DNA from 2 places in the Peribacillus sp. NPDC058002 genome. Region 1 is predicted to be linked to the other one. Evidence: riboswitches for the same ligand, from Rfam matches in the RefSeq annotation. Region 1 holds a riboswitch; the other holds the start of a gene.
What was found. A riboswitch is a leader RNA that binds a small molecule or an ion and turns the genes downstream of it on or off. The one in region 1 is predicted to bind cobalamin.

Region 1 (3,158 bases):
TATTATATTTCTTATAGGCAAACTTTTCAAGCTTATAGCACATACTTATGAAAAAAATCTTCATAAATGCTCAGCAGGGCACTATGCACTTTTGTTTTCCTATTAATTCTTTAAATGGAATACTTTATTATCGAATAGTATTCTGATACTATTATACTAGAAAAAATTAGGGGAATGATAGTGAAAAGATATAGAGTTTTATGGATGGTGGCATTGCTGGGAATTTTAATTTTACCTGGATGTTCACAAGGGATTGTAGAGGGTATAGGCATAAAAACGGCTGCACCGATTGCGGAAGATGACATTGAAATGGTCGAAGCGGCCGAGAATGGGACTGAGACTGGTCAGGATTTGGATGGCCAGATCGATACGGGAGACTGGATAATGGCCAAGTCCGCGGTCAGGCTTCCAATCTTGATGTATCACAGCATTTCTGAAGGGAATGGACTTCGGGTTCCAATTGAGGAATTCCGAGCACAGATGGCTTGGCTTCGGGAGAATGGTTACTATACATTATCCCCTGAAGAAGCATACCTCGTTTTAACCGAGAATCGGATGCCGAGTGAGAAGTGTGTCTGGCTTACTTTTGATGATGGCTATACAGATAACTACACGGAGGCTTTTCCGATATTAAAAGAAAATGATATGAAAGCAACTGTCTTCATGATCGGTAAGTCCATTGATAAAGGTCATCACCTGACTGAAGATCAAATGTTGGTGATGAGCAGGAATGGGATTTCGATCGAAAGCCATACCATCAACCATTTGGAGCTGAACCGCATGACGGCAGTACAGCAAGAAGCGGAAATGGTTCAGTCGAAAGAGCTATTCGACCGTAAGCTCGACCAGGACACGACAGTGCTTTCCTATCCGGTTGGCCGGTATAATGAAGAGAGTCTAGCGCTGTCAGAAGAAGCGGGATACAAGATGGCAGTCACCACCGAACCTGGGGGAGCTTCAAGGGACCAAGGGATGCATGCCCTGCATCGAGTTCGGATTTCACCCGGGTTATCAGTCGATGGGTTTGCGTCACTGATTGAAAATTCTTCAAATCATTGAAGGTGGACGGGTCATTTCGAACTTGTTCAGAAAAATCATATAATAATCGATTCTTACATGGTGTATAATGAAGGCAGTGAAAATTATATACATAAGAACGATTTGGTGTCTTAATGACTTAAAAGGGAAGTTGGTGAAATGCCAACGCGGTCCCGCCACTGTAAATGGGAGCTGACGGCTGTGTACCACTGTATGAGATATGGGAAGGTGCCGTTGACGATGACCATGAGCCAGGAGACCTGCCAGAATTCGTACACCTGTAACCTACGCGGATGGGAAGGTGTGTGGCAGACCCTGAGAAAGAGTCCGTAATGATATTGTTGCCATGCAAGCACCTTCCGTTTAACGGGAGGTGCTTTTTGTTTTGGGGGCATCTTCCAACAATGCGTTTTCTTAATTACAGGTGGGAAGAAATTAAATGAAAAGATTGTGGGGAATGAAAATGAAGAAAATTTTTGGTCTGATACTGTTGATGTTGCTTACTGCAGGATTGATGGTTGGCTGCAGTGACGCTGCTGATGAAGGAAAAGAAAAGCAGCAAACGAATCATGCTCAACACGAAGCTTTTCCGATTACGATTAAAGATGCAACTGGGGAAAAAGTGACGATAGAACAAAAACCGAAGAAAATCGTTTCGTTGATACCAAGTAATACGGAAGTGGTCTTTGCACTTGGATTGGGAAAAAAGGTCGTTGGTGTTTCCGACAATGATAATTACCCGGAAGAAACGAAAGAAATTGAAAAAGTTGGCGGAATGGAAATGAACACGGAGCTGATTGTCTCCATGAAGCCTGATCTTGTTCTTGCGCATGCATCAAGTGCCCATAATTCGAATGAGGGTTTACAGCAGCTTAAGGATGCTGGTATAGATGTCCTCGTAGTCAATGATGCACAAAGCTTTGGCCAAGTCTATAAGTCTATTGAAATGATTGGACAGGCAACGGGGGAACAGGATAAGGCAAAAGAAATCGTTACGGATATGAAAACGAAGCTCAAGGATATCCAGGAAAAGGCCAAATCCGTAATGGAAGAGGATAGGAAGACCGTTTTAGTGGAAGTTTCGCCTTCACCGGAAATATACACACCTGGAAAAAATACTTTCATGAATGAGATGCTTAACATTATTTCAGCGGATAATGCTGCTGCAGAATTGGACGGATGGGCAAAAATTGATGAAGAGTCGATGATTGCTGCAAATCCGGATGTCATCATTACAACGTATGGTTATTATACGAAAGATCCAGTTAGTGAAGTGACGGGCCGAAAGGGATGGCAAGACGTAAATGCCGTTAAGAATGGCCAAGTCTTTGATGTCCATTCAGACTTGGTGACCCGTTCCGGTCCACGTTTAATAGAGGGAGTAGAGGAACTTGCCAAATCAGTCTATCCGAACCAATTTGACAACTAAATGGGCGTTTGCTTATTTGATTGCGTTGTTCATTTTGTTATTCGCGATGACGATAGGCATTTCCTTTGGTTCGGTGCCAGTACCGATTCCCGTACTTATACAAATAATCGGCAAGGAGATTTTCCATTTGCCGATTTCTGCTGATCCGGATGTGATGCTTACGAATATCGTGATGAACATCCGCCTGCCGCGTGTATTGCTTGCGGGTTTGGTCGGGGCATCACTTGCGATTGCGGGTGCGGCTTTTCAGGGACTGCTCCGGAACCCGCTCGCTGATCCTTACACATTGGGTATTTCATCAGGAGCATCGGTAGGCGCCGTATTGACAATATTCTTGAATATTTCACTGCCGTTCATCGGTTTATATACTCTTCCGGCATTGAGCATCTTATGCTCAGTGCTCACGATGCTTTGCGTACTGACTTTCGCAAAAAAAATGGATCGATCGATGAAAGTGGAAACGATCATTTTAACGGGAATCATTTTCAGCTCATTTTTAAGTGCCTTCATTTCATTGATGATTGCGCTGACGGGTGACGAATTAAGACAAATCATCGGCTGGCTGATGGGAAGCGTTTCAATGCGAGGTTGGAATTACATTGCAATCATTTTGCCGTTTTTTATCATTGGATCATTGATTTTGATCATGAATACAAGTGAATTGAATGCGATGACTTTCGGGGAAGACCGG
Region 2 (3,158 bases), on a different contig from region 1:
CGGCTTGAAATAATAGAACGATGGAGCCAACGACACTCATGGCCAATGGACCGAATAAAATGGAGCCCAAACCAACTCCGGTAGGGTGTGAAGAACTTCCCGTAACAGAAGGAATCTTTAGGGCGGATAAAATGAATACAAATGCACCCGATAGGCCAAGCATCATTTTTGTTTCTGGGTTTTCCCTTACTTTGGTTCTAATGGACCGGTAACCCAGGATTAAAAATGGAAGCGTCACGGCCCACCAGAATATAGCCCATTCAATGGGTAAAAAGCCCTCCATGATATGCATGGCCATTGCCCGTTTTGGGACGAAAAGCAGTAAAATGACAAAATAAATGGTCTTCCAATTGGTTCTTTTCATTCTTTCTCCTTTCAAAACTTTTAATTTTTCTGAACAATCTTGAGAAGAAAGGCGGCCCAACATAAAAAGCACTTCTCTCAAAGGAAAGAAGTGCGTAATGAACAGGAATTTTGCAGCATAAACCAACCATGGGCCTTTCTGCCTGATCCGCACACCCATCCTCGTAGGTTGAAACAGTTTCACGCTTCATGGCAGGTCTCCTGGCTTTGGTTCATCATCCCATTACATCCTTCCCATCTCATTTGACAGTGGAATTGTTAAAGTAATAGGACTCCCCTTTACAGTGGCGGGACCGCTCCGGATTTTCACCGGCTTCCCTTTTAAGCTGAATTCCGAAAAATTCAACACCATAAAACTTATGTAATTATTTAGAAAATTCTCGTATAGTGTACCATAAAGAAATAATTCCAGCTATACTATCTTTTTTTTTTGACTAAGTTTGTTGCAAGGAAAGGCTTGTTGACAGGATATACACTATTAAACTTTTCTAAACAGTCGGAATAAACTATTGAATTTTGATAAAGTTGTTATATGATAGATAAAGTTAGTTAGAAATGTATAATAAAACCAAATATTTCATTTTAAAAGTGCCCTTGTGTGAATATGCAAGGGATAATAGGGAAATCGGTGAAAGTCCGATGCAGCCCCCGCTACTGTAAACGCTGATGAAATTGTCGATAGCCACTGGCATTGTTGCCGGGAAGGGACAAGGTAAAATGAAGCGTAAGCCAGGAAACCTGCTTTTAAAATTGCATGATACTTTTCGGAGGGAAAGGTAGAAGGACTATGACGATTTCGGGAGATTGGGCATTCTTGCCTGGGGCTCCTCATCCATATAGTTTTTTTAAACCTTGACTCTTATGTTAAGGTTTTTTATTTTGCCTTTTCCCTGAACGCAGGAGGAAGAAGATGACTACTTGGAACTTAATGGGTACAAATACACATCTGTTGATTTGTAATGGAAGCAGCTGTATGAAAAAGGGCGGGGAAGAAGTAACCCAGGCGATTCGCGATGAAATTACTTCCAAAGGACTGGACATGAAAATCCATACAACGAGGACACGGTGTAACGGAAGATGTAAGGATGCCTGCGTTGTGATTGCCTATCCTCAAGGAAACTGGTATCGAGTGGAGACGCCTGATTTCGGCCGCCAAATTGTCAGCCATATCGATGATGGGGAGTTTGTTCCACAAATGATCTACCAATTCAATGATGGGGAAATGGCACCCAATCCAAATTTTCCTGCTCATACGGGTATTTCAAAGAACAAAGCGTAAAAGGAGATGTCTTAATGAGTACAAACGGTAAATTATTCGTCGTGGGCTTTGGACCAGGGAATTTTGAACACATTACCAAACGTGCTGTCGAAGCCCTTCAAGAAAGTGACTACATCATTGGTTATAAAACTTATGTTGAACTCATTCAGGGACTGCTTACAGATCAAACGATTATTAGTACGGGGATGACTGAAGAGGTATCGCGTGCTCAGGAAGCAGTGAAACAAGCGGAGCTGGGTAAGAAAGTTGCGGTAATCTCCAGCGGGGATGCTGGGGTTTACGGGATGGCTGGGTTGGTTTATGAAGTATTGATTGAAAAAGGCTGGAAAGAAGAAACTGGAGTGGGCATTGAAGTCATTCCTGGCATTTCTGCAATCAACTCTTGTGCATCTTTACTTGGGGCACCAGTCATGCACGATTCGTGTACAATCAGCCTCAGTGATCATCTAACTCCTTGGGAACTGATCGCTAAAAGGGTTGAAGCAGCTGCAATGGCAGACTTTGTCATTGCCCTGTATAATCCGCGCAGCGGCAGGCGGACGAGGCAAATTGTTGAAACACAGAAGATTCTCCTTCGCTACCGTTCACCCGATACACCTGTCGGGTTGGTGAAAAGTGCCTATCGCGATAGGCAAGATATTGTCATAACCAATTTAAAAGAGATGTTGAACCACGATATTGGAATGTTGACCACTGTCATTATTGGTAATTCCTCCACCTTTTTATATGATGACAAAATCATTACACCAAGAGGCTATCAGAGGAAATATACTTTGAATTCGGAAAAGCAACCATTGAAGCCGCATCAGCGTCTGCAAAAAGAAGCGGAACCGTGGGCATTAGATCAAGAAGCCTTCACCGAATCCTCTGGAGGAGTTGGATTACTTACAAAAGCACCTGAAAAGAAGCCAGCTTCCTTTGAAATGGCAATGGAAGCACTGTCAAGAGTCAAAGGTCAAACCGTTCAGCAATCCATTGAGCCGATTGTTCAGCAAAAAATGGAGTCGGTATTCGAACTTGCCGTTAGTCCAGGTGTGGCGAATAAACAATTCACTCCCAAACAAATGATGACACTTGCGGAAGTTGTCGGGGAAAAGGGCACGATGGAATACACGCCAAATCATAAAATCGTATTAAAGATACCGACAATGGATCCGGAAGTCATTACGGGGAAATTGCAGTCAGCAAACTTTCTATTATCACCGATTGGAGATGTACTGACATTAAAAGCATGTGATTTCTGTGATGGCGAAAAAACCGAATCCATTCCTTATGCGGATGAAATACATCGGGTGCTTGGCGGAATGAAAATGCCAAAGGAACTAAACATCGGTTTTAATGGGTGTGGGATGGCTTGTTATAGAGCTGTGATGGATGATATCGGGATTGTCTTCCGAAAAGGGAAGTTTGACTTATTTCTTGGAGCTAAACCGGTTGGAAGAACAGCCCATCCAGGTCAGCCTGTTGCAGAAGGCATTGAACCGGAACAGCTTGTTGAACTGATTACGGACATTGT

Region 2: it holds a riboswitch for cobalamin, as region 1 does, so the genes downstream of both, ACFVSH_RS16805 ((2Fe-2S) ferredoxin domain-containing protein) here and ACFVSH_RS04295 (ABC transporter substrate-binding protein) in region 1, are expected to answer to the same signal.

Annotation. Positions count from the first base shown of each region.
Region 1 covers NZ_JBHVQU010000011.1:34,232-37,389, reverse strand. The annotation lists gene ACFVSH_RS04300 (polysaccharide deacetylase family protein) at 205-1,059, shown strand; cobalamin riboswitch at 1,148-1,320, shown strand; gene ACFVSH_RS04295 (ABC transporter substrate-binding protein) at 1,502-2,467, shown strand; gene ACFVSH_RS04290 (FecCD family ABC transporter permease) at 2,430-3,158, shown strand, end outside.
Region 2 covers NZ_JBHVQU010000104.1:6,327-9,484, reverse strand. The annotation lists gene ACFVSH_RS16810 (energy-coupling factor ABC transporter permease) at 1-364, opposite strand, end outside; cobalamin riboswitch at 538-731, opposite strand; cobalamin riboswitch at 933-1,123, shown strand; gene ACFVSH_RS16805 ((2Fe-2S) ferredoxin domain-containing protein) at 1,274-1,642, shown strand; gene cobJ (precorrin-3B C(17)-methyltransferase) at 1,657-3,158, shown strand, end outside.